DNA from 2 places in the Cellulomonas sp. PSBB021 genome. Region 2 is predicted to be linked to the other one. Evidence: predicted binding sites of a transcription regulator. Region 2 holds the regulator's gene; the other holds the start of a gene.

Region 1 (15,169 bases), 1.8 Mb from region 2:
GGTGGCACGGCGGTCGCGCTCAAGCTCCTCCACCCGCAGATCGGCGCCGACGCGCAGGGCCGCGACCGCCTGCGCCGCGAGGTCCTCGCGCTCCAGCGGCTGCGGCACCGGTCCGTCGCGTCCGTCCTCGACGCCGAGGCGGACTCCACGGAGGCGTTCATCGTCACCGAGCTCGTCGCCGGCGCGAACCTCGAGGACCACGTCCGCGAGCACGGGCCGTTCGGTCCCGACGACCTGCGCGACCTCGCGCGCGACCTCACCGACGCCCTCACCGCGGTGCACACCGCGGGGGTCGTGCACCGCGACCTCAAGCCCACGAACGTCGTCGTCGGCGAGGACGGTCCCGTGCTGATCGACTTCGGGATCGCGCAGGCCGCGGGTGACCGCTCGGCCCAGGTGACCACGGCGGGCCTCGTCGTCGGCACCCCGGGCTACCTCGCGCCCGAGCTGCTCGACGGCGCCGAGCCCTCGCCCGAGACTGACCTGTGGGGCCTCGCGGCGGTCCTGGCCTTCGCCGCGACCGGCCGGCCGCCGTTCGGGACGCGCCCGCTGCAGACCGTCCTGGCGCGTGCCCGGGCGGGGGACGCGGACCTCACCGGCCTGGGACCGTTGACCAGTGACGCGCTGCGCCGCGCGCTCGACCCCGACCCCTCCGCGCGGCTCGACGCCGACGACCTGGTAGCGGCGCTCGCGGTGGCGGCGGTCGACGGCGACCCGGTCGAGACGGGCCCCGGCGGGGCGGTCGTGGCGGACGCCGCCGTGCCCGCCGCCGTCGCCGCGACCGTCGCGCTCGCCTCGACCGGCGCGGGCGCTCGTGCGGACGACGAGGACGACGACGACGCCTCCGACGAGTCCGCCTCCGACGAGTCCGCCTCCGACGAGTCCGCCTCCGACGAGTCCGCCCCTGACGAGTCCGCCCCCGACGGGTCCGACGCCGACGACGACGTCCGCGCAGACTCCGACGACGACGTCCCCGCCGACTCCGACGACACCCACCCCGACGACGAGGGCCGCGACGACCAACCCCCGCCGGAGGCGTCCGCCGCGAACGAGGCCGACCCGGCCGACGAGGAGTCGGACGACGACGCAGTCGCGGACGACGCGGACGACGACACCGACGAGGATGAGGAAGACGAGGAAGGCGAGGACGAGGACGACGACTCGTCGGACGACGGCTCGTCGGACGACGACGAGCGCGACGCCACGAGCACCGTCGCCCTGACCGCCACGGCGCTCGCGGACGCGGGCCCCGCGAACCCGGGCAAGGAGCCGGGCACGGTCGTGATCGACACGCGCAGCCTCCCGGTGCAGGACGGCCACACGCGCGTCCTGCCGGCCGGCGACCCGACGACCGTCCTGCCGGCGAACCCCTCGGCGGCATCCGCCGGCCCAGCGGCCGACGACCGCGCCGGCGCGACGTCCGGGAACACGCTCGACCGTTCCGTGCGGGGCGGCTCGGACCGCGACGAGACGGTGTTCGAGAACCCGGACCTGGACGAGCTGGACGACCTGGCGCTCGACCCGCGGTACGGCCAGCACCTGGCGGACGACGGGTTCGACCGTGGCGGGCCGCAGGCATGGCAGTCGCGAGACGGGGAGGCGGACGGGGAGGCGCAGGAGGGCGTCGACTGGATCGAGGACGACCTGGACGCCTCGGAGGTGGTCCCGGACGGCTCGGGTTACGTGCGCCCGCCGGCCCGCCGGCGCTGGGGGTCGCTGCTGGCGCTCGCGGCGCTGGTGGGGGCGCTGGGTGCGCTCGCGCCGGTGGTGACGGTGGGCGTGCTCGTCGTGCTGCTGGTGCTGGTGCGGACGGCCGGGACGGCCGTCGAGGCGATGTACGGGCGGCGTGAGCAGCGGGGGGTGCGCGCCTCCGACGTGCCGCGCACGGTCGTGGCGACGCCGTGGTACCTGGTGCGGGCGGTGGTGGCGCTCGTGCCGTCGCTCGTCGTCGCGTCGTGCGTGACGGTGCTGGTGGGCGGGGTGGTCGCGTGGCTCGTCGACAACGGGACGTGGACGATCGGGGACCTGCGCTCGGGTGACCCGGTGGACGGGGGGACGGCGGCGCTCGTCGTGGCGTCGGCGGTGCTGCTGTGGCTGGTGGTCGCGTGGTGGGGGCCGCTGTCGCGGATGACGCGCACGGGTGCGCGACGCGTCCTCGCGGTCGTCGCGCCGGGGCGTCTGGGTGCGGCGGTGCTCGTGGTCGCGTGCGTGCTCGCGGCGGTCGTCGTGGCGTCGCTGGTGACGAACGGTGCGGGGATCGTGTGGTCGCCTGCGCCGACGCCCACGGTCCCGTGACCTGCCGCGGGTGTGGCGCAAGGCGCTGAACCGTGCCAGTTCGGGGTCGGGCCGACAGGTCCGTGCCGACGCACGGGTTCGACCCGTACCCTGTGCCGTGTCGCCCACCGACCGAGGAGATCCCGTGCCCACGAACGACCCCAGGCCGACCAAGGCGCAGCGCCGCGACGAGGCGCGCGCCAAGGCCCTGCAGATGCGTCAAGAGCAGGAGCGCCGCGCGCGGCGCACGAAGATCCTCACGGCGAGCCTGCTCGTCGTCGTGATCGCTGCGGTTGGCGTGTTCGTGGGCGTCACGATCAAGAACAACGCGGAGACCGAGGCGAAGTACAGCGACGTGGTCTACGGCGGCAGCGAGTCGCAGGTGGTCGCGCCGAAGCTCGCGGACGTGACGGCGCCGTCGACCGCGAACGACAAGGGCGGCATCCCCATCAGCGCGGCCGGCGTGGGTGAGCAGGGCGCGGACGACGTCGTCGTGACCGTGTACTTCGACTTCATGTGCCCCTACTGCGGCATGTTCGACGCCGCGAACGCGGCGGACCTCGAGGAGCTCGCCGCGTCCGACGGCGTGACGATCGACTACCGGCCGGTGTCGTTCCTCGACGGTCAGTCGAAGGGCACCTCGTTCTCGACGCGTGCGGCGAACGCGCTCGCGGTCGTCGCCGACAAGTCCCCGGAGCACGTCCAGGACTTCATCACCGCGATGTACGAGAGCGAGCCCAAGGAGGGCACGACGGGTCTGACGGACGACAAGATCGCGGAGATCGCGGTCGGGGTCGGCGTCCCGCAGGAGGTCGCGGACACGTTCACGGACACGGTGGACGGCACGTTCGAGGTCGGCAAGGACGCCGAGGAGAAGACCGGCACGTGGCGCACGTTCGCGCCGTGGGTCACGGCCGCGACCCAGCAGATGGCGATCGACCGCGGTGAGGTCGGTACGCCGACGGTGCTCATCGACGGCCAGGAGTGGCCTGAGGGTCAGGACAAGAGTCCGCTGTACACGCAGGGCCCCTTGCGTGCCGCCGTCGAGGCCGCGCTCGCCGCTAAGGGCTGACGTCGACCGACGGGCCCGGTCCACCGCTCGCAGGAGCGGGGGCCGGGCCCGTCGTCGTCGGTGGCGCCGGTGTGGAGCCCCCTGTCGGATTCGAACCGACGACCTGCTGTTTACAAGACAGCTGCTCTGGCCAGCTGAGCTAAGGAGGCGAGGGCGGTCAGCCTACCGAACCGCGCACGGGATCAGGTGCCTGTGCCCGTCTCCTCGAGCAGCCGCAGCGCAGCGCTCACGCGCGGGTTGCGTGACGGGTCGGCGTCGATGCCGAGCGTGGCGTACAGCGCGTTGACGTGGTTCTGCACGGACTTCTCGGTGATCCCGAGCCGTTCACCGATGCCGGCGTTGGACAGCCCGGACGCGAGGAGCCGCAGGACCTCGTACTGCCGGTGCGTGAGCCGGGCGACGTCGGACCCGGCGCGCGGGGTCGCCCGCGCGAGCAGCTCGGGGTCGAGCACGGTCACGCCGACTGCGGCGGAGCGCACCGCGGACAGCAGGAGCTCCTCGCTCGTGGAGCTGCTCTTCGACAGGTAGCCCCACCCGTCGGCGACGTCGGGCGGCAGGTCGAGGAGCAGGTCCATCGCGTCGTGCGCGGACAGCAGCAGGATCCCGAGCCGGGGCTGCTCGCGGCGGAGCATGACGCCGAGGGCGATGCCGTTCCCGTCGGGCAGGTCGATGTCGAGCAGCGCGACGTCGACGCTGCCGGGCCGCAGGGCGGCGCGGGCCTCGGCGAACGTCCCCACGGACGCGACGACCCGCAGGCCGGGCATCTCCGCGAGGGTCCGCTCGAGCATCGAGCGGAAGAGCGGCTGGTCCTCGACGACCGCCACTCGGATGACCTCGGCCAGGGGTGTGCTCATCGGGTTCAGTATCGTCGGCTCGGGCGGAGTGCGCGTGCGGACACGGCGGACCGGGCCCGACGGGTAGGAGGACGATGGTCGAGGGGGCGCCGACGAGGCGGGGTGACGTGACCGCGGACCGCAGGGTCCTCCTGCGGCTCACGGGCGTCGTCGCGCTCGGGTACGGCCTGGGGGCGTCGATCCAGGCGGCGTACGTGTACTCGAACCTGATCCCCGCGTGGCGGGACGTGAGCGTGTGGTCGCGGGTCGCGGCGAACGTGCTGGCGGTCCTCCTGCTGGTGGGTGCGCTGTGGGCGATGGGTGTGTACCGCTGGGTGTCGTTGGCGCGCATCCTGGGCGGTCTGGTGCTGGCGTCGGTGGTCGCGGCGGGCGGGCGCACGGCGGCGCAGGAGCTGTTGAGCGTGTACTCGAACCCGGAGCGCGCGACGATCGAGGCGGAGTTCGTGGCGGGGGTGGTGCTCGCGCTGGTGTCGGGCTGCATCGGGGTGTGGGGGATGTCGGCGCGGCGGCGCAGCCGTGCGCACCTGAGGCGCGCGGAGCGTGAGGCGCTCGAGGTGGAGCACGTGCTGGAGGCGCTCGAGGCCGAGGAGATCCGGGTGCGCCGCGAGGTCGCGGAGGGTCTGCACGGCTCGTTGCAGGGCAAGCTCGTGGTGGTGAACGCGCATCTCGACGAGGTCCTGGGCCGGTTGGTCGAGCGCGGTGCGGACCCGGACGACGTGGAGACGCTGCGCCGGGTGCGTGACGAGCTGGACGTGGTGCGGGAGCTGGACGTGCGGCAGATGAGCCGGCTGCTGTACCCGGAGCGCCTCGAGCTGGGCCTGGTGCCGGCGGTGCGTGCGCTGCTGGGCCGGCTGCCGACCGCGATCGCGACGCGCCTGACGGTGGCTCCCGAGGTGCGCACGGTCGACGACCCGGTGCAGGGCACGCTCTCGACCGCGCAGCGGCTGCTCGCGGTGCGGGTGGTCGAGGAGGGCGTCACCAACGCGTTGAAGAACGGACCGGCCGCGACGATCGTCGTCGCGCTCGCCGTGGTGGACCGCGCGCTCGTCGTCGCGGTGGAGAACGACGGGCCGTCGCCGGACCCGTCGCGGGGCAGCGACCCCGGCGGGGGCACCGCGCGGCTCGCGTCGCGGCTGCATCTGGTGCGTGGGACGGTGCGTCTGGAGGCGCTGCGTCCCCGGGGCGCGCGGTTGGAGGCGCGGCTCCCGCTCTGAGATGTCACCCGAACGGCCGCGTCGCAGGTGGCGACCGCTTTCTCGGGAGATGTCCTGATACCTGGACGGTTGTCCAGGGTGAAATAAACCGGCATACCCGGCGCGGTGGGTGGCAGCACCTCACCCGGCCATGGGAGCGCTCCGACAACCGTCCTACCGTCGATCTCGTCCGCGTGAGCGGGCCGCTCGGCGCCCACCCCCGGAGCCGCCGTCCGCCTCCCCCTCCAGGAGAACCCCATGCGCACCAAGAACAACCGCCGCAAGGCCATCGCCGTCGGCCTCGCGCTCGTCGGCGTCGCCGGTCTGTCCCTCGCCTCCGCGTCGCAGCTCAACCTCAGCTGGGGCGGCCAGTTCCAGGCCGGCAACGTGACCGTCTCGGGCGAGTGCCAGTCGTCCGCCGTCGCGGTCGCGTTCAGCGCCCCCACGTTCGACGGGACGACGACGAACCCGTGGAAGGTCCCGAACATCACGTTCAGCTCGATCGACGCCGCGTGCGCGACGCAGGGCGCGAAGTACTCGGTGGCCTACAAGACCACCGGTGACTGGCAGGCGCTCGCCACGGGCAACGCCGCCGCCGGCGTCCTGACCGTCGCGGCCCCGTCCGGCGTCGACCCGGCCTCGATCACGGGCTTCGCCCTCTCGCTGCACAGCTGACCCGAGGCCTCGTGCCCGGCACGGTCGTCGCCGCAGCACCCGACGCGCCCCCCGCGCGTCGGGTGCTGCGCACTGTCCCGACCGTCCTGTTCTACGCGGCCGCGCTGCTGGCGGCGTGGTTCGTGTGGCCGACGAGCCTGGGCGGCTGCACCACGCTGACCTACGTCAACGGTCACTCGATGGAGCCGACGTACCACACGGGCGACATCGTGATCTCGCGCTGCGGCGAGCCCGAGGTGGGGGACGTGATCGTCTACGCGCCCGCCTCGGAGCACGGCGTGCGCATCATCCACCGTGTCATCGGCGGTGACGCCGACGGGTGGGTGGTGCGCGGCGACAACAACTCCTTCACGGACCCGTTCGAGCCCGCGGGCGACGAGGTGCTCGGCGTCGCGCAGGCGCACATCCCGAAGATCGGGCTCGCGCTGCGCGTCGTGACCAACGCGTACCTGTGGCTCGGGCTGCTGTTCCTGGCGCTCGCGCTGTGGGCCTGGCCGTCGAAGGACGCCGAGCCCGTGGACGACGAGCCCGTGGACGACGAGGACATAGCCGACGAGGACATGGCCGACGAGGACGTGGACGACGAGCCCGGGGACGACGGCTCCGCCGAGCGCGGGTCCGACGACGAGGCCGCGGGTGGGCCGGGCACCGGCTCCCACCCCGACGCCGCCTCGACCGCTCCCCCCGACTGACCGGAGAGGACCGACATGCCCACGCGTGCCCGAGCCCCGCGACGCCACCCGGTGGTGGCGCTGCTCGTCGTGCTCGCGCTCGCGGTCCTGTCGGTCGCCGGTGCCCAGGCGGCCGGGCTGTCGCTGATGTCTCCGGTCCGCCCGACGGCGAAGCAGCTCGCGCGTTGCGCGCCGGGCCCGGTGACGGTCAGCCCGACGGGCACGTCGAGCGCGGGCCAGTTCACGCAGGTCGCGGTGTCGGGCCTCGCGGGTGGGTGCACGATCGGTGCGGTGCGGGTCGCGTCGGGCTCCACGGGTGCGTGGACGCAGGCGTTCGTCTCGTCGTCGTCGTCCGCGATCACGGGTGGCGCGTTCACCGCGACGGGCCCGGCGTTCACGCCCCCGGTCACGGGGAGCGGGCGTGCCTGGGTGACCGTCAACGGCTGGCCCGTCCCCGCCACGTGGGCCTACACGCCGCCCGCCGGTCCCGTGAGCCCCGGCAACGGGAACACGGTGATGCCGAACATCGAGTGGACGCTCGTCACCAACAACCCCGTGCAGGTGTGCTTCACCGCGACGGTCTCGACGACGTCGACCACGCCCGTGCCGTGGCAGCTGAAGATGGACCTGGCGCAGGCGCCGTTCAACGGGACGACGAGCCAGTTCGCGCTGCTCAACGCGCCCGGCGGTGCGGACATCGCGTGGAAGCTCGGCATCACGTACGACCACACCGCGATGACCGCGCTGATCGCCGGGAAGCCGGACGTCGACGCGCCGGTCACGACGATCACGAGCGCCACGACGCTGCGCTTCCAGGTGTGCAACTACAACCTGCCGCCGGGTGTCCAGACGCCGTCGGCGTACACGGTGACGTACACGAACAGCCCCGCGTGGACCGCGACGCAGGCGTGCGTGACGGCGACCGTCACGGGTAACGGCACGTCGCGGTTCTTCTTCGGGTGGACCGCCGAGATCGACATGTCGGCGGCGCGCGCCGCGGTGGGAGGGTCCGGGTGGTCGGAGCTGACCGACAACTTCTGGCAGCTCACCCGCACCGACCTGGGCGGCAACAAGTTCCGGTTCACGAGCAACACCGCGGCGAACATCTCGGGTACCCAGACCTACGTGTTCACCTACTGCGCGACCCGCTGACGGGCCGGGCTCAGCCCTCCTCGGACGTGACGGGGGCGGCCGCGGGCCGCTTGGGCGTGCGGGTGTCGCCCGACGAGCGCCCGTGCAGCCGCCGGGTGGCCCACGGGTAGACGTGCTCGCGTGCCCAGCGGGCGTCGCCGCGCAGCCGGTCGAGCCGGGGCGTGGGCGGCTGCGGGGCGAGCGGGTCGTCCCAGCGCTCCTCGTCGGGCGGCAGGCCGAGCGCGACGAGCGCGGCCTGCGCGACCCGTGCGTGCCCTTGCGTGGTGAGGTGGATGCGGTCGTCGGCCCACATGCGCCAGTCGCGCAGGGAGCGCATGCCCCACAGGTCGAGGACGTGCGCACCGTGCCGGTGCGCGATCGACCAGATGTGCGTGTTGTACGTCGCGACCCGCGAGCGGGTCGCGCGCAGGAGCCCGCTGTCCACGGTGTCGACGCCGGTCCCGAGGAGCACGTCGACGCCTGCCGCGCGCAGCCGGGCGACGGCGGCCTCGAGGTCGCGCGCGAGCCGGTCGACGTCGGCGGCGGGCCGCAGGATGTCGTTCCCGCCGCCGATGAGGCTCACCAGGTCGGGCTCGAGGCCGAGCGCCGCCGGGACCTGGTCGCGCAGGATCGGGCGCAGCAGCCGCCCGCGGATCGCGAGGTTCGCGTACTCGAGCGGCGCCCCGCCGCCGGCGACCCGCCGTGCGGACAGGCGTGCGGCGAGCACGTCCGCCCAGCCGCGCAGGGGGGCGGTCGGGTCGGCCGGCGCCCGTCCGTCGGGCGAGTCCCACAGCCCTTCGGTGAACGAGTCACCCACGGCCACGTACCGGCTCCAGCGCACGCCCTCGTCAGTCGACACGACGGACATTCTGCCTCTCCGCCAGCGCGACCGCGGTCGACCCCGACACGGCGATCGACCTGCGCGGCTGTTCCCGGAGTGGACCGCCGCCCCGGGACGAACGTCGAGATCGACCTCTTCGAGGCAGGTGCGCAGAACGGCGCGACGCCGAGCTGCACGTGCTGACTACGGCAGGCGCCAGTCGACGGGGGTCCCGCCCTGCGCGACCAGCAGCTCGTTCACGCGGGAGAACGGCCGCGAGCCGAAGAACCCGCGCGACGCGGACAACGGGCTGGGGTGCACGGACTCGACGGTCGGCACCCGGCCCAGCGCGGGTTTGAGGGTCTGCGCGTCGCGCCCCCACAGGATCGCGACGAGCGGTCCGCCACGCTCGACGAGCGCGGCGATCGCCCGGTCGGTGACGGCCTCCCACCCCTTGCCGCGGTGGGAGGCGGGTGCGCCCGGCCGGACGGTGAGCACCCGGTTGAGCAGCATCACGCCCTGGTCCGCCCACGGCGTCAGGTCGCCGCTCGTCGGGGCGGGCGCGTCGAGGTCGTCGACGAGCTCGCGGAAGATGTTGGCGAGCGAGCGCGGCACGGGCCGCACGTCGGGCTGCACGGAGAACGACAGCCCCATGGGGTGCCCGGGCGTGGGGTACGGGTCCTGGCCGACGACGAGCACGCGCACGTCGGCGAGCGGGCGGTGGAACGCGCGCAGGATCGCGTCGGGTGCGGGCAGGTACTCGCGGCCCGCGGCCACCTCGTCGCGCAGGAACCGCCCGGCGGCGTGCACGTGGGCCTCGACGGGGGCGAGGGCGGCGGCCCAGTCGGGTGCGACGAGCTCGGACAGCGGTGCGGGAACCACGCGCTGGACCCTACCGGCGGGCGGGTGAACCGCGGGCGCGGCCCCGCGGCCGGGCTCGGGCGGGCGAATGACACCGGTGTGGTTCGCGGCCTATCCTGGCGCTCATGGACGCAGCCCTCTCGACCGCACAGCTCGAGCCGATGCCCGCGGGCGAGGTCGAGGGGCTGAGCGAGCGGGACGCGCAGATCCTCGCGTTCGAGCGTCAGTGGTGGAAGTACGCGGGCGCCAAGGAGCAGGCGATCCGTGAGCTGTTCGACCTGTCGGCCACGCGGTACTACCAGATCCTCAACACGCTGATCGACGACCCGGCGGCCCTGGCGCACGACCCGATGCTCGTCAAGCGCCTGCGCCGGATGCGCCAGTCGCGTCAGCGGGCCCGCACGGCGCGCCGGCTGGGCGTCGACGCCTGACCCCGCTCGCGCGGCTCGCCCGCGTGTCGTCACCCGTGCGTGAGCGTGTCCGCCGCGCCGGTGCATGCGCACGGCGTCGGGCCGGATAGCCTTCCTGCCGTGAGCAAGGCCGACTACCCGTACCCGGACGACGAGTTCGACGCGCCCCCGGACCCCACCGCCCCCCGCGGCGTCCACCGCGCGCCCCGTTCGGCATGGAGCCGCTGGTGGCCGTTCCTCGTGGTCCTGGTGCTCGCACCGGCCCTCGCGTACGGCATCGTCGCCTTCGCCACGCGCGGCGGCGACCTCCCGATCTCGTCCGGCGGCAGCGACGCCGACGAGACGCCGGCACCGACCGCCACCGCGCCGCAGACGCCGGGTGCCGAGCCGACGGGCGAGGAGACCGAGCCCGCGGGTGAGCAGGAGCCGACGCAGGAGGAGACGAGCGCTCCCGCACCGGACTTCGCCACGACGGTCACGGTGTACAACGCGGCCGGCATCCAGGGCCTCGCCGCGAAGGGCGCCGAGCGGCTCGAGCAGGCCGGCTTCACCGAGGTCGTCCCGACGAACTTCACGGGCACCAAGCCCGAGGCGTCGACCGTGTACTACGCCTCCGAGGAGGACTCGACGACCGCGTCGGTGGTCGCCTCGGCCCTCGGGATCTCGGCGGTGGAGCTCGACCCCGCGCAGGCGCCGTCGGGCGTCGTCGTGGTGCTCGTCTCCGCGCTGCCCTGAGCCGTCCTCCACAGGTCTCGGACGGGCTCTGTTCGCGGCGGGTGCGCTCCCACTAGGCTTCGGCGCACCCCGCGCAGCGGCGTGGGAGGTTCTCCCCAGCAAGGAGCTGACGGCATGGCGCACGGCACGGTGAAGTGGTTCAACGCGGAGAAGGGCTACGGCTTCATCACGCCGGACGCGGGAGGTGCGGACCTGTTCGTGCACTTCTCCGCGATCCAGGTCGACGGGTACCGGAGCCTCGAGGAGGGTCAGCAGGTCGAGTTCGAGGTCGGGCAGGGCGCCAAGGGCCCGCAGGCCGACCAGGTCCGCCCGCTCTGAGCCTCACCTCGTAGCTCACCCGGTAGCTGCCCGCGGCGGCGGTCAGCGGTCGAGGGCGTCGATCGCCAGCAGCGCGCACGCGGCGCTCCAGGTGAGGGGCGCGACGGCCGCCGGCCTGCCGTCCGCGAGGATCTTCTCGGGGATCGAGCCGGTCGGGGTGCGGTGCGTGTCGACGGCCGCGAGCCAGGCCCGGGCGCGCTCGTCCTCGCCGTTCTCCGCGGCGACCCACGCGTACAGGGTGGTCTGCGGTGTCCACGTGACGCCGTCGCGCCGCCACTCGCCCGCGGGGGCGACGCCGAGGGGTCGGCTCATCTCGGTGATCGAGCGCAGCCACGCGTCGCGTCCGCCCGCGGCGGGCGCCTGCCAGAACGGCGCGAGGACGAACGCCGAGGCCGCGTCGTGGTCGGCGCCGTCCGGGTAGCGGGTCCAGCCGGCGGGGCCGAACGTCTCGACCGCGGCCACCCGCGCGGTGCGCGCCGTGCGCTGCGCGAGGAGCGCACGCTCGTCGTCGCCCGCCTCCCGCAGGACCGCGACGGCCTGCTCGAGGCCGGCGACGAGCGGTGCGACCGTGCCGAGGGTCAGCCGGGTCTCGTCGCGCTCCCAGTAGTCCGGGGACGCCGGCGGCAGCCCGCGAGGGTCGAGCAGCGCGGCGGTGCCGTCGACCGCGGCCGCGACGAGCGGGGCGAGTCGGTGCGCGGCCGCGGTCCGGGCGGTGCCCGGTGGCACCTCGTCGAGCACGAGCCCCGCGGCCCACATGGCCCAGCCCTGGCCGTCCGTCTGGGGCGTGCGGTCGTCGGGCGGGCCCGAGCCGTCGGGCAGGTAGCGCGCCTCGAACCCGCCGTCGGCCCGCTGGACGTCCGCGAGGAAGCCCAGCACCTCGAGCGCGTCGGCCGGGTGCCCGGTGCGCGCGAGCGCGACGGCGACGAACGACGCGTCCCGCGGCCACACGTACCGCCAGGCCGGCGTCCAGCCCGCGACGACCGCGCCGTCCGGCAGCAGCAGCGTGCGCAGGTCCAGCAGCGCGTCGCGCGCGAGGTCCTCGTAGGGGCCGCCGGCGCCCGGGACCGTGCCCTGCGCGAGCCAGGCCGCCTGCTCGTCGGCGAGCCGACGTGCCGCGGAGACGCCGGGCGCACCCGCCTCGCCGCGCAGCACCGAGCCCAGGTGGCCCACGCGCGGGTCGAGCACGCGAGTGCCGTCGAGGTAGGCGACGTCGGCGTCGGCGGGGAGCTCGACCACCGAGCCGTCGGGGGCGAGCGCGACGCCGGTCTGGTGCAGCGGGACCACCGCGTACGGGAGGGCCGCAGGCTCCGCGGCCGCGGCCGCGGGCCGGGCCGTGGTGACCGGGAGCACCGCGGCGGCGACCGCCCCGGCGGCCGCCAGCGCGCCGACGACGAGACGCGTGCGTCGTCGGCTGCGGGAGGTGCGGGCGTCGTCACCGGGCACGTCCCGGACCTTAGCCGAGCGGGGCGGTCCGGACGGCCCGTTCGGGCCCGCGTCCGCGGGCGCCGTGGGCCGGGCGTGTTCGCGGTGCGTGAAGGGCGGGGCGCGGACGGGGATGCGTGCTTGCACTCGCAGGGGTCGAGTGCTAACCATTGACTTAGCACTCTCGGGTTGAGAGTGACAGAACCACCCCGGCCGTCAGGTGAGGCGTCGGGTGTGCGGGACAAGACCGCGCGCCCGGTCGTCGTCCGTCGCGGGCACCGACCGGCCGACCCGAACCCAAGCGAAGGATCGCTCGCCACATGGCCAAGATCATTGCCTTCAACGAGGAGGCCCGCCGCGGCATCGAGCGGGGTCTGAACGTCCTCGCCGACACCGTGAAGGTCACGCTCGGCCCGAAGGGCCGCAACGTCGTGCTCGACAAGAAGTGGGGCGCGCCGACGATCACGAACGACGGTGTCTCCATCGCCAAGGAGATCGACCTCGAGGACCCCTTCGAGAAGATCGGTGCGGAGCTCGTCAAGGAGGTCGCCAAGAAGACCGACGACGTCGCCGGTGACGGCACGACGACGGCGACCGTCCTGGCCCAGGCGCTCGTGCGCGAGGGACTGCGCAACGTCGCGGCGGGTGCGAACCCGATCGCGCTGAAGCGTGGCATCGAGAAGGCCGTCGAGGCCGTCACCGCCGCCCTGCTCGCGCAGGCCAAGGAGGTCGAGACCAAGGAGGAGATCGCCGCCACGGCCGCCATCTCCGCCGGTGACACCGCGATCGGCGAGCTCATCGCCGAGGCCCTCGACAAGGTGGGCAAGGAAGGCGTCATCACCGTCGAGGAGTCCAACGCGCTCGGCCTCGAGCTCGAGCTCACCGAGGGCATGCGCTTCGACAAGGGCTTCCTGTCGGCGTACTTCGTCACCGACCCGGAGCGCCAGGAGGCCGTCCTCGAGGACGCGTACGTCCTGCTCGTCGAGGGCAAGATCTCGAACGTCAAGGACCTGCTCCCGCTGCTCGAGAAGGTCATCCAGTCCGGCAAGCCGCTGTTCATCGTGGCCGAGGACGTCGAGGGTGAGGCCCTCGCGACCCTCGTCGTGAACAAGATCCGTGGCCTGTTCAAGTCGGTCGCCGTCAAGGCCCCCGGCTTCGGCGACCGCCGCAAGGCGATGCTGCAGGACATGGCCATCCTCACGGGCGGCCAGGTCGTCTCGGAGACCGTCGGCCTCAAGCTCGACACGGTGGGCCTCGAGGTCCTCGGCACGGCGCGCAAGATCGTCGTCACCAAGGACGAGACCACGATCGTCGAGGGTGCGGGCGACGCGCAGCAGATCGCGGGTCGCGTGACCCAGATCCGCGCCGAGATCGAGAACTCGGACTCGGACTACGACCGCGAGAAGCTCCAGGAGCGCCTCGCCAAGCTCGCCGGCGGCGTCGCCGTCATCAAGGCCGGCGCGGCCACCGAGGTCGAGCTCAAGGAGCGCAAGCACCGCATCGAGGACGCCGTGCGCAACGCGAAGGCGGCCGTCGAGGAGGGCATCGTCGCCGGTGGTGGCGTCGCGCTCATCCAGGCCGGCAAGACGGCGTTCGAGGGCCTCAAGCTCGAGGGCGACGAGGCGACCGGTGCGCAGATCGTCAAGCTCGCGATCGAGGCCCCGCTCAAGCAGATCGCGGTCAACGCCGGTCTCGAGGGTGGCGTCGTGGCGGAGAAGGTGCGCAACCTCCCGACCGGCCACGGCCTGAACGCCGCGACGAACGACTACGAGGACCTGCTCGCCGCGGGCGTCAACGACCCGGTCAAGGTCACGCGCTCCGCGCTGCAGAACGCGTCGTCGATCGCCGCGCTCTTCCTCACGACCGAGGCCGTCGTCGCCGACAAGCCGGAGAAGGCCCCCGCGGCCCCCGCCGGTGGCGGCGAGGACTTCGGCGGCGGCTTCTGAGCCGACCGCTGAGCCTGCCTCAGCCGGTCCTGCCCGGGCGCGTCGCACGCGCCTGACGCAGCACTGCACGACCCAGGACGGGCCGGTCGCCTTCGGGCGGCCGGCCCGTCCGGCGTGTGCGGGCCGACCGGCGGGTGCGGGGGGCTCGTCGGCGCCCGGTTTCACCCGGTAGTGTCGTTCCGCCGTCCGGTGAGGCGGCCTGGCGCGACGGGGCGGGGGGCTTCCGGTGACAGGACTGTGGCGTGACGTGTCGGATCTGGGAACCGTGGCGACCGTGCTGGGCGTGGTCGTCGGCGGTGGCGTGTTCCTCGGCTCGTGGGCGTACCGGGGGGTCGAGCGCAGCGCGTCCGCGGTGTGGCGGTCGGTCGGCGAGGCGCTGGTCGTCGCGTGGGCGATCGCGCTCCTCGCGGTGATGCTGCGCCCGTTGCCGTACCCGAGCGACCCGGGACCGGACCTCGCCCCGTTCACAGGGATGCCCGCGGGCCTCGACGCCGGCTCGTGGGAGGTGCCCGCGGTGCAGCTCGGCGGGACGGCGCTGCTGTTCGTCGTGGGTGGGGGTCTGCTCTCGGCGCGGCTGCGGTGGGGTGTCGTGCGGCCCGCGCTCGCGATGGCGGCGGTCGCGGTGCTCGTCGAGGGGCTGCAGCACCTCCTGCACACGGGGCGGCACGTGGCGACCGACGACGTGCTCGTCGCGGCCCTCGCGGGTGCGGTCGGCGCGGCGGTCGTCGTCGCGCTGCGCGGTCGCGCGGGACGGACGCGCGCGCGGCGGGGGACCGGTGTGCTGCGC
Region 2 (15,169 bases):
GTGCTCGTGCCGCACGAGTCGATGGTCATCACGGCCGAGCACGTCGTCGAGGTGCGTGAACCCGCCCCGCCCCGCGCGGTGCTCGGGTGGGACGCGCTCGGCACCGACGAGGTCCGCGACCGGATGGCCGAGTTCCTCGCCGACACCCCGACGACCGCCGCCCCCGACGAGGTCGCCGAGCTCGCGCGGGCGAGCGCCGAAGGGTTCGAGCCCTCCGACGCGGCCGTCGCGGTGTGCGAGGCGCTGCGTGACCGCGTCGAGTACATCCCCGGTGTCACCACGGTGCACACCCCGGCCGCCGAGGCATGGGCGGCCCGCGCGGGGGTGTGCCAGGACGTCGCGCACCTCGCGCTGGGTGCCCTGCGGTCCGTCGGCATCCCGGCGCGCTACGTCTCGGGCTACCTGCACCCGACTCGCGGCGGGGAGGTCGGCCAGACCGTCACCGGTGAGTCGCACGCCTGGGTCGAGTGGTGGGTCGGCGACTGGGTCGCGTACGACCCGACGAACCGGGTCCCCGCGGGCGAGCACCACGTCGTCCTCGCGCGCGGCCGGTCCTACGACGACGTCGCGCCGCTGCGCGGCATCTACGCAGGCGCCGGCACGCAGGAGCTCGACGTCGAGGTCCGCATCACCCGCGAGGCCTGACCCCGCAAGCAGGCGCCGGTCAGCCGTCGAGGTGGCTGCGGAGCTCGACGATCTCGAACTGGGGCGTGCTCGACGTCGTGAACGCCGTGCCGTCGATGTCGCGCCACTTGTGCAACGGGTCGATGTCCACTCGGTAGCGACCCGTCCATGTCGTGTACAGGGTGATCCGCGCGCTCCCGGGCTCACGGTACGACCGCGCCAGGTCGTGGTCGGGGTAGGGGTGACCGGGACTCGTCGTCTCCAACGGACGCTCGCCGTCGCCGAAGTCCCACACGAAAGCGATCGGTGTCGCCTCGATATCGAGTCCGAACCCCAGGAGCTCCGTCCGGAAGGTGGCCGGTTCTGCCTCCGTGTAGACGATCGTGGGCTTGTTGACGAGGACCTCACCCCGATCCGGTTGCATGTGCGCTCGCAGCGGCGTGATCGTCAGCTGCCGGAAGTCGTCCTCGGCGACGGCGGGGAGCAGGTCCTCCGGGCAGTGCCATCCCACCTGCTGCTCCCACGGGTTCACGTCCCGTATGCGACGCCAGATCGGCTGGAGCGCGTCGCCGTCCTCACACTCAGGCGGATCGTGCTGGACTGCCGATCCACCCCAGCAGAGATCGTGGCTGACGTCGTCGATCTCCGGAGCACGGCTCCAGCACGGGAGGTCGCGCTTCCACTCGTACGCACCTCGCCCGGGGTCGTCTTCGTAGTGGTTCAAGCCGTCGGTCGCCTGGCGAGCGCGAAGGAAGATGTCGCCGCCGACGATGTCCTCGTCTGTCTCGAGTGCGGCCGCCCGACCTGCAGCGCCGACGACGAACCCGGACGAGAGCGCGAGAGCGATGACAACCGCACGGCATGCCGCACTGGTCAACGGCTGAGCCACGCCGTCACCACCCACGAACCCTCGTGCTTCAGGACGTCGATCTCGTGAACGCGCTTGCCTCCTGACCCCTCGGCAACGACGTCGCCCCCAGGGCCGATCTCGCGCGATGCAGCCTGGGTGTAGGTGACCGTCGCTGTGAAGAGCGTGTCGCTTCGGTCCATGACAGCGATGTCGTCGACTCGGATTGCGCCACCTTCGGTGACGACTCCCTCGGCTTCGTACTGCTCGATGAGGTCGATGAGTTTGTTGCAGTACGTGCACGTGCTCGACGTGAGTTCCTTCATCTCATCGAGATCGTGCGTGGCCGCGGCGTAGGCGAAGAGGTGCAGGTAGTACTCGGCGATCGCTCCTGCCGACTCCTTGTCGGCGGGGCCATCGAATGCGGCGGGCCGCTGCGGCCGGGTCGTCGGATCGGTTCCTGGGACCGGGGGCACTGCGGTGGTCTGGGCCGCCTCGGGTGTCGGCGGCGCGGTAGGCGATGGCGAGGGCATGGCACCGCGCGTCGCGGGAGATCGTGTGGCGGCGATGTCCGCGGGCTCCGGAGAACACCCCGCGACCGCGGCGACGACCAGAGCGAAGGCAGTGAGGGCGCTCCACGTGAGACGGCGAGCGGAGCGTCGGTGGAGCCGAGCCTCAGCGGGTGTGGAAGAAGCCACCGTTGGTTGCATGGCCCGAAGGTACTCAAAGCGGACATGGCGTGGAGCGATCTTCCGCCAGGCTGTGGACGAGCGTCCGGCCCTGGAGCGCGGACATGCCCCGCGGCCCGATGGGCGCGGGGCGCATCGATGGGCACGTCACTCGAGGACGAAGGTGACTTCCAGCACCACGTGGTACGCGGTGATCGTGCCGTCGGCCACCTCGACCTTCTGGTCCTTGACCCACGCGCCCGACACGTTGCGCAGGGTCGCCGACGCGCGTTCGACCCCGAGCCGTACGGCGTCGTCGAAGCTCTTCTCGGAGCGGGCGCTGATGGTGGTGATGCGGGCGACGGACATGACGCGACCTCCTGTGGGTTGGTGGTGCGGTGGCAGGTCAGCGCGGGCCGTGCGTGGTGCTGCGCTCGCTGCCGACCGTCCTTCGACTGTGGCCGCGGTCACACCAACCCGCAACCGGACGGAGCGCCGTCAGGGCGTCAGGCGGCGGGCGAGCGCGTCGTCGAGTGCGGCGGCGTCACCGCGCACCGCGACCTCGTCGGGCGACCGGCGGCCCCACACCAGGAGCGCGAGGTCCTGCGCGGTGCCCTCGACCGTGACGGAGGGTGTGCCCGTGCCGCCCAGCAGCCAGGTCTGGTCCGCGTCGGTCGCGACGAGGCGCACCGGGGCGGGCAGGGGCTGCATGCGCCCCATCGCCTGCTGGCGGGGCTGCATGACGGTGACGACCTCGTCGACCGTGTCGGACCACACGGCGGCGTCGTCGTCGAGGGGAAGCCCACCCGCGGTGCGCAGGTCCCACAGGTGGACGGTCGTCTCGTGGAGCTGGCGGCGGCGCCACCAGGACGCGGGACCGTTGCCGACCAGGGTCCAGCCCTCGGTGTCGCCGAGGCGGACGAGGGTCTCGCGCAGCTCGGCGGCCTGGGTCGCGTAGAACGTGTCGAGCACGAACGGCCCGCGTCCCAGCGGTGTCTCCTGCCGCTTCGACGCCTGGCCCGCGGCCCAGTGGTGGATGCGTCCCAGGTGCACGACGAGGTCGCGCACGCGCCAGCGCCCGCACCACGGCACGCGCGTCGTCGGGTCCACCTCGGCGATCGAGGCGAGGAACGCGTCCTGCGCCGCCACGAGGTGCGTGAGGTGGTCGAGCCCGAGCGGTGCGGGGGAAGGCGCACCGTCCGAGGCGCGTGCGGGCGGCTCGGCGGTCGCGGCGTCGTACGGGGCCCAGGTCATGGGACCATGGTGGCGCCGGGCACCGACACCCACGAGTGCCGGTCCGGCCGAGTCCCGGGCATCTTCCGCCAGGTCCTCGAGCACCGCACCGCACGGCGAGTCCCGGTCGACCGGGGCCTGCCGGCCGTAACCCCGACGAGAACCGGAGCACCCGCCGCGTGTCCCCGATCCCGAGTGCCGCAGCCGCAGCGCGCATCCGCCCTGCCGCCACCGCGCCCGAGCTCCTGCGCAACTTCTGCATCATCGCCCACATCGACCACGGCAAGTCGACCCTGGCCGACCGGATGCTGCAGCTCACGGGCGTCGTCGAGGCGCGCGCGATGCGGGCCCAGTACCTCGACCGCATGGACATCGAGCGCGAGCGCGGCATCACCATCAAGTCGCAGGCCGTGCGCATGCCGTGGCAGGTCGGCGACACCGCCTACGCGCTCAACATGATCGACACGCCCGGTCACGTGGACTTCACGTACGAGGTGTCGCGCTCGCTCGCCGCGTGCGAGGGCGCGGTGCTGCTCGTCGACGCCGCGCAGGGGATCGAGGCGCAGACGCTCGCGAACCTCTACCTCGCGCTCGAGAACGACCTCGCGATCATCCCGGTGCTCAACAAGATCGACCTGCCGGCCGCGCAGCCCGAGAAGTACGCGGAGGAGATCGCGGGCCTCGTCGGCGGCGACCCGGGCGACGTCATGAAGGTGTCCGGCAAGACGGGCGAGGGCGTCGAGGCGCTGCTCGACCGCATCGTCGGGACCATCCCCGCGCCCGTGGGCGCCGCGGACGCGCCGGCGCGCGCGATGATCTTCGACTCCGTCTACGACACCTACCGCGGCGTCGTCACGTACGTGCGCGTGGTCGACGGCAACCTCAACCCGCGCGAACGCATCGCGATGATGTCGACCAAGGCGACGCACGAGCTCCTCGAGATCGGCGTGATCAGCCCCGAGCCGGTCCCGACGAAGGGTCTGGGCGTCGGCGAGGTCGGTTACCTCATCACGGGCGTGAAGGACGTGCGGCAGTCCAAGGTCGGCGACACGGTGACCAACGCGGCCAAGCCCGCCGCGGAGGCGCTCGGCGGCTACTCGGACCCCAAGCCGATGGTGTTCTCGGGCCTGTACCCGATCGACGGCTCGGACTACCCCGCGCTGCGTGACGCGCTCGACAAGCTCAAGCTCAACGACGCGGCGCTGAACTACGAGCCGGAGACGTCCGTCGCGCTCGGGTTCGGGTTCCGCGTCGGGTTCCTCGGCCTGCTGCACCTCGAGATCATCCGCGAGCGGCTCGAGCGCGAGTTCGACCTCGACCTCATCTCGACCGCCCCGAACGTCGTCTACGACGTCGTCATGGAGGACCGCACGGAGGTCCACGTGACGAACCCGTCGGAGTTCCCGGGCGGCAAGATCCGCGAGGTCCGCGAGCCCGTCGTCAAGGCCACGATCCTCGCGCCGAGCGAGTTCGTCGGCGCGATCATGGAGCTGAGCCAGTCCAAGCGCGGCGACCTGCTCGGCATGGACTACCTGTCCGAGGACCGCGTCGAGATGCGCTACACGCTGCCGCTCGCGGAGATCGTGTTCGACTTCTTCGACCAGCTCAAGTCCCGCACGCGCGGCTACGCGAGCCTCGACTACGAGCCCTCGGGCGAGCAGGTCGCGGACCTGGTGAAGGTCGACATCCTGCTCCAGGGCGAGCAGGTCGACGCGTTCAGCGCGATCGTGCACAAGGACAAGGCGTACGCGTACGGCGTGATGATGACCGCCAAGCTCAAGGAGCTCATCCCGCGCCAGCAGTTCGAGGTGCCGATCCAGGCGGCCGTCGGGAGCCGGGTCATCGCGCGCGAGACGATCCGCGCGATCCGCAAGGACGTCCTGGCCAAGTGCTACGGCGGCGACATCACGCGCAAGCGCAAGCTGCTCGAGAAGCAGAAGGAGGGCAAGAAGCGGATGAAGACGATCGGTCGGGTCGACGTGCCGCAGGAGGCCTTCATCGCCGCGCTGTCGTCGGACTCCGCGGCGCCCAAGGACGCCAAGAAGAAGTGACGCACCTCCCGCTGTGAGCCGCCCGTGAGTCCCGCCCTGCCCGACGGCGACGCCGCTCCCGACGACGGCGCCCTGCCCTCGTCGGTGGTCGAGGGCGCCGACGCGCGCGCGTTCGGGGTGTACCTGCACGTGCCGTTCTGCACGGTGCGCTGCGGGTACTGCGACTTCAACACCTACACCGCGACCGAGCTGGGCGGCGGGGCGAGCCAGGTCTCGTACGCCGCGACCGCGATGCGCGAGGTCGCGCTGGGCGCGCGGGTGCTGCGCGACGCCGGGCTGCCGGAGCGGCGGGTGTCGACGGTGTTCGTCGGCGGCGGCACGCCCACCGTCCTGCCGGCCGACGACCTCGTCGGGATGCTCCGTGCGGTCGACGACGCCTGGGGCCTGGCCGACGACGCCGAGGTCACGACCGAGGCGAACCCCGACTCGGTGACCCCGCGGTCGCTCGCGGCGCTCGCGGCCGGTGGCTTCACGCGCGTGTCGTTCGGCATGCAGTCGGCCGTGCCGCACGTGCTGCGCACGCTCGAGCGCACGCACGACCCGGCACGCATCCCCGACGTCGTGCGGTGGGCGCGGGACGCCGGGCTCGACGTGTCGCTCGACCTGATCTACGGGACGCCGGGGGAGTCGCTCGACGACTGGCGGGTCTCGCTCGAGTCGGCGCTCGCGACCGGCGTCGACCACGTCTCGGCGTACGCGCTCGTCGTCGAGCAGGGCACGCGCATGGCGGTGCAGGTCCGTCGCGGTGAGCTCACGCTGCCGGACTCCGACGACCAGGCCGCCAAGTACGAGCTCGCGGACGACCTGCTGACCGCGGCGGGGCTCGGCTGGTACGAGGTCTCGAACTGGGCGCGCGGCGCGGAGCACGCGTGCCGGCACAACCTCGCCTACTGGCGCGACGACGACTGGTGGGGCGTCGGGCCGGGCGCGCACTCGCACGTCGGTGGCGTGCGCTGGTGGAACGTCAAGCACCCGCGCGCGTACGCGGCGCGCCTCGACGCGGGCCTGAGCCCCGCGGCCGGGCGGGAGGTCGTCGACGAGGAGGGGGCCGCGCTCGAGCGGCTCATGCTGCACGTGCGGCTCGCCGAGGGGATGCCGCTCGACGAGCTCGCCGACGACGAGCGGAGCCGGGTGGCCGGGCTCGTCGCCGACGGGCTCGTCGACGGTCGGACGCTGCTGACCGCGCGGCGTCTGGTGCTCACGCGCCGCGGGCGGCTGCTCGCGGACCTCGTCGTGCGGACGCTCGCGGGCTTCGGCGCCTGAGCACCGCCCGCGAGCGCCGCGTCACTTGACCAGGCGGAGGGTCAGCGGGTAGCGGTACCACTCGAAGCGGCTCGCAGCGACGGCGGCCATGATCTCGAGCACGAGCGCACCGATGCCGACGACGGCGAGGATGACAAAGCCGACCAGCACGATCGTGAGGATCGAGCCCACGACGACCGCGATGAGCACGGTGATCTGGAAGTTCAGCGACTCCTTCGCCTGGTTCTCCAGGTACGGGCCGCGGCCGCGGAACACCAGCCAGATCACGAGCGGCGCGATGAAGCCGAGACCGATCAGGGGCAGGACGTGCGCGAGGATCGCCCACATCTTCTCCTCGTCGGGCCGCAGCGGCTGCGGGCCCGCGCCGTACGCGGGCGGCGGCGGGGCCGAGTCCCAGCCCTGGCCGTTCGGGGGGTCGTGCTCACGAGGTACCTCCGTCGTGTCGGTGGGCGCGTGTCGGACGTCACCCGGATCGGTGAGGCGGCGACTGTGCTGGTCGCAGGGTAGTCGTTCGGGGTCGTCCACAGGGTCTGCACGGTTCCTTGACACGACTGGTGCACTTCGGTTCGCTTTCGTGGGGCCACCCCCGGCCCACTGACGAAGGAGACGCATGAGCGACACCACGCCGCGGCCGGACGACGGGAGCAACCCGGTCCCGCCCGGACCGCAGGAGCCCACGCCGCCGGCGCCCGAGGGTGCCTACCCGCCGCCTCCCGCCGGTGCCTACCCGCCGCCCCCCGCGGGCGCCACCCCGCCGCCCCCCGGCGGCTACCCGCCGCCGCCCGCCCCGGGCGGCTACGGCGGCGACCAGAGCGTCGACGTCGTCGAGGGCTTCAAGTGGGGCTGGAAGAAGTTCACCGAGAACCTCTCGCCGATCCTCATCGCGATCGTCGCGTACGTCGTCGGCTCGATCGTCGTCATCGGCATCTGGTACTTCGTGATCGCGGGCCTGTTCCTGCGCACGTCGGAGACCACGATCGACGACGACGGCAACATCACCTTCGGGTCGGGCCCGGGCTTCGCGGCCGTGCTGCTCTCGACGGCGCTGATCTCGGTCGTCGCGGTGCTCGTGCTGTCGATCGTGCAGGCCGGCTTCGTGCAGGGCGCGCTGCGGATCAGCCGTGGCGAGGCGCTGACCGTCGACACGTTCTTCAAGTTCAAGAACCTGCCCGCGGTGATCCTGGCGTCGCTGCTGGTCGCCGTGCTGACGGCCGTCGGCTACGCGCTGTGCTACCTGCCGGGCATCGTGGTCGCGTTCTTCGCGCAGTTCACGCTGTACTACGTCGTGGACCGCGGCTCGGGCGCGGTGGACGCGCTCAAGGCCAGCTTCCAGCTCGTCAGGGACAACATCGTGCCCGCGCTGCTGATCTTCCTCGGCGTCGCGCTCGCGAGCGCCGTCGGTGGCCTCGTGTGCGGTGTCGGCACGCTCGTCACGCTGCCCGTCGCGCTGCTCGCGCAGACCTACGTGTACCGCCGGCTGAACCGCGAGCCGGTCGTCCCCTGACCGGTCCGGAACCGAGGACGGGCTCCCGCGCCGCAGCGCGGGGGCCCGTCCGTCGTCAGGCCGTGACGAAGTCGATGAGCTCCTCGACGCGGCCGAGCAGCGCGGGCTCCAGGTCGGCGAAGGTGCGCACCGTGCCGAGGATCCGCTTCCAGGCCTGCGCGACGTCGGCCTGGTCGGCCGCCGGCCAGCCGAGCTCGCGCAGGATCCCGAGCTTCCACTCGGTGCCGCGCTCGATCGTCGGCCAGGCGGTCAGGCCCAGCCGCGCGGGACGCACGGCCTGCCACACGTCGACGTAGGGGTGCCCGAGCACCAGGACCGTGCCCGCGGGCGCGACGCGCACGGCTTCGGCGGCGATCCGCGCCTCCTTCGACCCCGCGACCAGGTGGTCGACGAGGACGCCGACGCGCCGCTCGGGGGTGGGGGAGAACTCCCGCAGCGCCTCGACCAGGTGATCCACGCCCTCGAGCAGCTCGACCACGACCCCCTCGACGCGCAGGTCGTCGCCCCACACCTTCTCGACCAGCTCGGCGTCGTGCCGGCCCTCGACCCAGATGCGGCTGCCCCGCGCCACCCGCGCCCGGGCGCCCTGGACGGCGCGCGAGCCGGACGCGGTTCGCTCGGGCGGACGCGGCGCCGTCGACGTCACGGGCGCCGTGAGGACCACCGGCTCGCCGTCGACCCAGAACCCCGGCCCGAGCGGGAACGTGCGCGTGCGGCCCTTGCGGTCCTCGAGCACGACGACGTGCTGCCCGCCCGACTTCTCGACGCGCACCACGGCACCCACCCACCCGGTGGTGACCTCCTCCACGACGAGCCCGCGCTCGGCGGCCTGCGGACGCGACGTCCGCGGTCCTCGGTGGTGCTCGGCACGTCCGCCGCCCAGCACGTCCGACCCGTAGCGATCCATCAGCCTGGCTCTCCCTCGTCGCGGTCCGTCGGTCCGTCACCCTAGGGTGCCCACGGACCGCTCGGGCGGCAGCGCCCGCGCGCGGCGTAGGATTGGCACTCGGACGAGGCGAGTGCTACCAGTGACGGGCAGCGGGCGGCGCGACGGACGGAGGCGAGATGAGCGACGAGCGGCGGATGGACGTGCTGCGCGCGATCGTCGAGGACTACGTCTCGACGAGCGAGCCCGTGGGCTCGAAGGCGCTGGTCGAGCGGCACGCGCTCGGGGTGTCGTCGGCGACGATCCGCAACGACATGGCCGCTCTCGAGGAGAGCGGCTTCATCGCTCAGCCGCACACGTCCGCCGGTCGCATCCCGACCGACAAGGGGTACCGCGTCTTCGTCGACCGCCTGACGACCGTCAAGCCGTTGTCCGGGCCCGAGAAGCGCGCGATCGGCGCGTTCCTCGAGGACGCGGTCGACCTGGACGACGTCGTCGACCGCTCGGTGCGGCTGCTCGCGCAGCTCACGCACCAGGTCGCCGTCGTGCAGTACCCCTCGCTGCGGCGCTCCGCGCTGCGCCACATCGAGCTCGTGCCCGTGGGCCAGCGACACCTGCTCGTCGTGCTCATCACCGACACCGGCCGCGTCGAGCAGCGCACCCTCGAGGCGTCGGCCGAGCTCGACGAGCTCGGCGTCGCGCAGTTGCGCGCGACGCTCAACGCGCGCGTCGCCGGCCGCCGGCTCGCGGAGCTGCGCGGCGTGGTCGACGAGCTCGCGGAGCGGTACACCGACGACGACCTCGCGCTGCTGCGCCAGGTCGTGGGCGTGGTCGAGGAGACGCTCGCGCAGGAGAGCGAGGAGCGCGTCGTGCTCGCGGGCACGGCGAACCTCGCCCGCGGGGGCACGGACTTCGCGCGCAGCCTCGGTCCGGTGCTCGAGGCGCTCGAGGAGCAGGTCGTGCTCCTGCGCCTGCTGTCCGAGATGGCCGAGGACACGGCCGCGGTCTCGGTGCGGATCGGGCACGAGACGCAGCACGACGGTCTGGTCGAGACGAGCTTCGTCACGAGCGGGTACGGCGACGAGGGCGGTTCGGTCGCCCGGGTCGGCGCGATCGGTCCGACCCGCATGGACTACCCCGCGACCATGGCGTCCGTGCGCGCCGTGGCGCGCTACCTCACGCGCATCCTCGCCGGGTAGCCCCCGGCCACGCACCGCGGACGCCCGGCGTCCCGACCATCCGACGAGCCCGCCAGGAAGCGAGCAGACCACCACGTGAGCACCGACTACTACGCGATCCTCGGCGTCCCGCGCGACGCGACGCCCGAGCAGATCAAGAAGGCGTACCGCAAGCTCGCCCGGGAGCACCACCCGGACGTGGCGGGCGACGACCCGGCCGCGGAGGAGCGGTTCAAGGACGTCTCGCGCGCCTACGAGGTGCTCGGCAACCCGGAGAAGCGCCGCGCGTACGACCTGGGGGGCGACCCGTCGTCGCCCGGCGGCGGCATGGGCGGCGGCTTCGGGTTCCAGGACATCTTCGAGACGTTCTTCGGCGCCGCGACGGGTGCGGGCGCGCAGCGCGGCCCGATCCCGCGCGCGCGGCGCGGCCAGGACGCGCTGCTGCGCCTCGACCTCGACCTCGCGGAGGTCACGTTCGGCACGCACCGCGAGGTCCCGGTCGACACCGCGGTGGTGTGCCCCACGTGCCAGGGGTCCTGCTGCCGGCCCGGCACCTCGCCGCGGACGTGCGAGGCGTGCCACGGCCGGGGCACGGTGCAGCGCGTGGCGCGCTCGTTCCTCGGCCAGGTCATGACGAACCAGCCGTGCGCGGCGTGCCGCGGGTTCGGCACGACGATCCCGGAGCCGTGCACCGAGTGCGCGGGCGAGGGGCGCGTGCGGGCGCGCCGCACGATCGCGGTGGACGTCCCCGCGGGCGTCGACACCGGCACGCGCATCAAGCTCACGAGCCAGGGCGAGGTCGGCCCGGCGGGTGGCCCGCCCGGTGACGTGTACCTCGAGGTGCGCGAGCGCCGGCACGAGGTGTTCACGCGCGACGGCGACGACCTGCACGCGACGCTGTCCGTGCCGATGACCGCCGCCGCGCTGGGCACCGTGCTCACGTTCGAGACGCTCGACGGCGAGCAGGAGGTCGACCTGCGCCCCGGCACGCAGCCCGAGCAGGTCGTGACGCTCAAGGGGCTCGGCGTGGGGCACCTGCACGTCGGCGGACGCGGCGACCTGCACGTGCACGTCGAGGTGACCGTCCCGACCGGCCTCGACGACGAGCAGGCCGAGCTCCTGCGCCGCCTCGCGGCGCTGCGCGGCGAGGAGCGCCCCGAGGGCCGGCTCGCCGCCGCGCACCAGGGCGTCTTCGGCAAGCTGCGCGACAAGCTCGCCGGCCGCTGAGCGTGCGGGACTGGACCCGTAGCCGATGACCGCACCCGTCTTCGTCGTCGACCCCGGCCGTCTCGACGCCCTCGCGGTGGGCGACACGTTCCGGCTCGACGGCACCGAGGGCCGCCACGCCGGCGTCGTGCAGCGCCGGGCGCGCGGTGAGCGGGTCGACGTGGTCGACACGCGCGGCGTCCGGCTCGTCGGCGTGGTCGCGCACGCCGGCCACGAGGGCGTCGACGTCGAGGTGCTCGAGCTCGTGCGGGAGCCCACGCCCCGCGTGCGGCTCGTGCTCGTGCAGGCGCTCGCGAAGGGCGACCGCGACGAGCTCGCGATCGAGGCGGCGACCGAGGTCGGCGCGGACGCGGTCGTGCCGTGGCAGGCGGACCGCTCGATCGTCGTGTGGCGCGGCGAGCGCGCCGCCAAGTCCCGCGCGCGCTGGCTCGGCACGGTGCGCACGGCCGCGAAGCAGTCACGCCGCGCGTGGGTGCCGGACGTGGACGTCGCGCTCGACTCCCGGGCGCTCGCGGTCCGCGCGCGTGAGGTGGTCGCGGCCGGGGGAGCCGTGCTGGTGCTGCACGAGAGCGCGACCGACCCCCTGGCGGGCGCCGAGCTCCCGCAGGACGGCGACGTGCTCGTCGTCGTGGGTCCGGAGGGCGGCATCGGCGACGACGAGCTCGCGCGGCTCGTCGACGCGGGCGCGCGGCCCGTGCGCCTCGGACCGCACGTGCTGCGCACGTCCACCGCGGGCCCGGTCGCGCTGGCGCTGCTCGCGACCCGCCTGGGCCGCTGGGGCTGAGCACGACGGCGCCGGCCCGCGTATCTCCGCGCGGACCGGCGCCGTGCTCGTGCCCGGCGTCACCCCGCCGGGAAGGGGTCCGTCAGCGCGTGTCGCTCGCCGCCGCGACCGCGGAGCGACCGGCCTCGAGCCGCGCGACCGGCACCCGGAACGGGCTGCAGGACACGTAGTCCAGACCGACCGCGTGGAAGAACCGGATGCTCTCCGGGTCGCCGCCGTGCTCGCCGCATACGCCGAGGTGCAGGTCGGGCCGCACGGCGCGGCCCTCCTCGACCGCGATCTGCACGAGGCGCCCGACGCCGCGGGTGTCGACCGTCTCGAACGGGGAGACCGCGAGCACGCCGTTCGCGTTGTACTGCGGGAAGAACGCGCCCTCGACGTCGTCACGCGAGAAGCCCCACGTGGTCTGCGTCAGGTCGTTCGTGCCGAACGAGAAGAACTGCGCCTGCGTCGCGAGGCGGTCCGCGGTGAGCGCCGCACGCGGGAGCTCGATCATGCAGCCGACCGGCAGGTCGAGCGGCTGACCGGTCTCCTGCGACACGTCCGCCATGATCCGCAGCGCCTCGTCGCGCACGAGCCGCAGCTCCTGCACCGAGCCGACGAGCGGGACCATGATCTCGGGCCGTGGCGCGAGGCCGTCCGTGAGCAGCTGCGCGGCCGCCTCGCAGACCGCACGGATCTGCAGCGCGAACAGCCCGGGCACCACGAGCCCGAGGCGCACGCCACGCAGGCCGAGCATCGGGTTCGCCTCGTGCATGCGCCGTACGGCGGCGAGCAGGTGCAGGTCGTGCGGGTCGACCTCGCCGCGCGACTCGGCGAGCGCGACGCGCACCGAGAGCTCGGTCAGGTCGGGCAGGAACTCGTGCAGCGGCGGGTCGAGCAGCCGGATCGTCGTCGGCAACCCGTCCATGGCCCGCAGGATCCCGACGAAGTCCTCGCGCTGGACCGGCAGGAGCGCGTCGAGCGCGGCCTGGCGCTCGTCGTCGTCGGTCGCGAGGACCACCCGCTCGACGAGCACGCGACGGTCGCCCAGGAACATGTGCTCGGTGCGGCACAGCCCGATGCCCTGCGCACCGAGGCGGCGCGCGCGGGCGGCGTCCTCGGGCGTGTCGGCGTTCGCGCGCACGCCGAGGCGGCGGACGGCGTCGGCGTGCGTGAGGATCCGGTCGACCGCGACGACGAGCTCGGCCGTCTCCTCGTCCGCGGCCTCGGCGAGCGCGACGTCGAGACCGTCGTCGAGGTAGCGGCTCACGGGCGAGGGCTGCACGGGCACGGACCCGACGAAGATCTCGCCGGTGGTGCCGTCGATCGCGATGACGTCGCCCTCGTGCACGGTGCGCGGCCCCACGTGCAGGCGGCGGCCGGGGAGGTCGATGTCGAGCGCCTCGGCGCCGACCACGCACGTGCGGCCCATGCCGCGTGCGACGACCGCGGCGTGCGAGGTCTTGCCGCCGCGCGCGGTGAGCACGCCCACCGCGGCGATCATGCCGCCCAGGTCGTCCGGGTTGGTCTCTCGGCGGACGAGGACGACCTCCTTGCCCTCGGCGGCCCACTCCTGGGCCGTCTCCGCGTCGAACACCGCCATGCCGACGGCCGCACCCGGCGACGCGGCCATGCCGCGGGCGAGCAGGTCGCGCTCGGCGCCCGCGTCGAACTGCGGGAACAGCAGCTGGGACAGCTGCGCGCCGGTCACGCGGTCGAGCGCCTCGTCCATCGTGATGAGGTTCTCGTCGACGAGCTGCACGGCGACGCGGAACGCGGCGGGTGCGGTGCGCTTGCCGACGCGCGTCTGCAGCATCCAGAGCTTGCCGCGCTCGACCGTGAACTCGATGTCGCACAGGTCGCGGTAGTGGGTCTCGAGGCGGCGCATCGCGCGGCGCAGGTCCTCGTACGCCTCGGGGTCGAGCCGCTCGAGCTCGGTGAGTCCCGAGGTGTTGCGGATGCCCGCGACGACGTCCTCGCCCTGCGCGTTGGCGAGGTAGTCGCCGTACACGCCGGACCGGCCGGTGGCGGGGTCGCGCGTGAACGCGACGCCGGTGCCGGAGGTGGGGCCGAGGTTGCCGAACACCATCGCGCACACGTTCACCGCGGTGCCGAGGTCGTCCGGGATGCGCTCCTTGCGGCGGTACAGCCGTGCGCGCTCGGTGTTCCACGAGTTGAACACCGCGGTGATCGCGAGGTCCAGCTGCTCGCGCGGCGACTGCGGGAACTCGCGCCCCGTCTGCTCGCGGACGATGTCCTTGTACGCCCCGACGAGGTCACGCAGGTCGTCGGTGCCGAGCTCGACGTCCGAGCTGACGCCGCGGGCGGCCTTCGCCTTGTCGAGCGCGTCGGCGAACTCCTCACCCGGGATGCCGAGCACCGTGCGGCCGAACATCTGCACGAGCCGCCGGTAGGAGTCCCACGCGAAGCGCTCGTCGCCCGTGAACGCGGCGAGGCCGTGCACGGTCAGGTCGTTCAGACCGACGTCGAGGACGGTCTCCATCATCCCGGGCATCGAGAACTTCGCGCCCGAGCGGACCGAGACGAGCAGCGGGTCTGCCGGGTCGCCGAAGTGCCGCTGCATGGCGTCCTCGAGCCGCCGCATCGCCATGGTGACCTCGACGCGCAGCTCGGCCGGGACGTCGCCGTCGGCCATGTACTCGCGGCACGCCTGTGTCGTGATCGTGAACCCGGGCGGCACCGGCAGGCCCAGGCGGGTCATCTCCGCCAGTCCCGCACCCTTGCCACCGAGAAGGTCGCGGGCATCCTTGTCGCCCTCGCTGAAGTCCCATACGTAGCCGGCCACGGCTCCACCTCCTGGGAGTACGGCCGGGCGTCCTTGCCCGACCGCGAGTAGCTCACCCGAGCCCCGTCGCGCGGGTGACCCACCCAGTCTCGTCCCACCAGGCGGACGCCTCCACG

The links. The regulator HrcA, encoded in region 2, represses chaperone genes, less so after heat shock. The targets are predictions, from matches to a motif close to TTNGCACTCGNNNNNNNCGAGTGCNAA.
Region 1: a site for HrcA is predicted at 12,577-12,603, ahead of groL (chaperonin GroEL). Genes of this name have one in related genera too.

The regions. Positions count from the first base shown of each region.
Region 1 covers NZ_CP021430.1:3,513,100-3,528,268, forward strand. The annotation lists gene CBP52_RS18420 (serine/threonine-protein kinase) at 1-2,295, shown strand, start outside; gene CBP52_RS16135 (DsbA family protein) at 2,420-3,346, shown strand; tRNA gene CBP52_RS16140 (tRNA-Thr) at 3,419-3,495, opposite strand; gene CBP52_RS16145 (response regulator transcription factor) at 3,529-4,200, opposite strand; gene CBP52_RS16150 (sensor histidine kinase) at 4,275-5,414, shown strand; gene CBP52_RS16155 (hypothetical protein) at 5,652-6,068, shown strand; gene CBP52_RS16160 (signal peptidase I) at 6,080-6,760, shown strand; gene CBP52_RS16165 (hypothetical protein) at 6,776-7,891, shown strand; gene CBP52_RS16170 (SGNH/GDSL hydrolase family protein) at 7,902-8,738, opposite strand; gene CBP52_RS16175 (uracil-DNA glycosylase) at 8,895-9,572, opposite strand; gene CBP52_RS16180 (DUF3263 domain-containing protein) at 9,677-9,982, shown strand; gene CBP52_RS16185 (LytR C-terminal domain-containing protein) at 10,082-10,696, shown strand; gene CBP52_RS16190 (cold-shock protein) at 10,811-11,014, shown strand; gene CBP52_RS16195 (glycoside hydrolase family 15) at 11,057-12,457, opposite strand; gene groL (chaperonin GroEL) at 12,757-14,382, shown strand; gene CBP52_RS16205 (hypothetical protein) at 14,648-15,169, shown strand, end outside.
Region 2 covers NZ_CP021430.1:1,533,459-1,548,627, reverse strand. The annotation lists gene CBP52_RS06975 (transglutaminase family protein) at 1-645, shown strand, start outside; gene CBP52_RS06970 (hypothetical protein) at 665-1,513, opposite strand; gene CBP52_RS06965 (DUF6318 family protein) at 1,498-2,004, opposite strand; gene CBP52_RS06960 (dodecin family protein) at 2,308-2,508, opposite strand; gene CBP52_RS06955 (maleylpyruvate isomerase family mycothiol-dependent enzyme) at 2,638-3,393, opposite strand; gene lepA (translation elongation factor 4) at 3,552-5,423, shown strand; gene hemW (radical SAM family heme chaperone HemW) at 5,448-6,686, shown strand; gene CBP52_RS06940 (DUF4870 domain-containing protein) at 6,708-7,013, opposite strand; gene CBP52_RS06935 (hypothetical protein) at 7,297-8,190, shown strand; gene CBP52_RS06930 (DUF3097 domain-containing protein) at 8,246-9,097, opposite strand; gene hrcA (heat-inducible transcriptional repressor HrcA) at 9,256-10,275, shown strand; gene dnaJ (molecular chaperone DnaJ) at 10,351-11,481, shown strand; gene CBP52_RS06915 (16S rRNA (uracil(1498)-N(3))-methyltransferase) at 11,507-12,265, shown strand; gene ppdK (pyruvate, phosphate dikinase) at 12,348-15,053, opposite strand.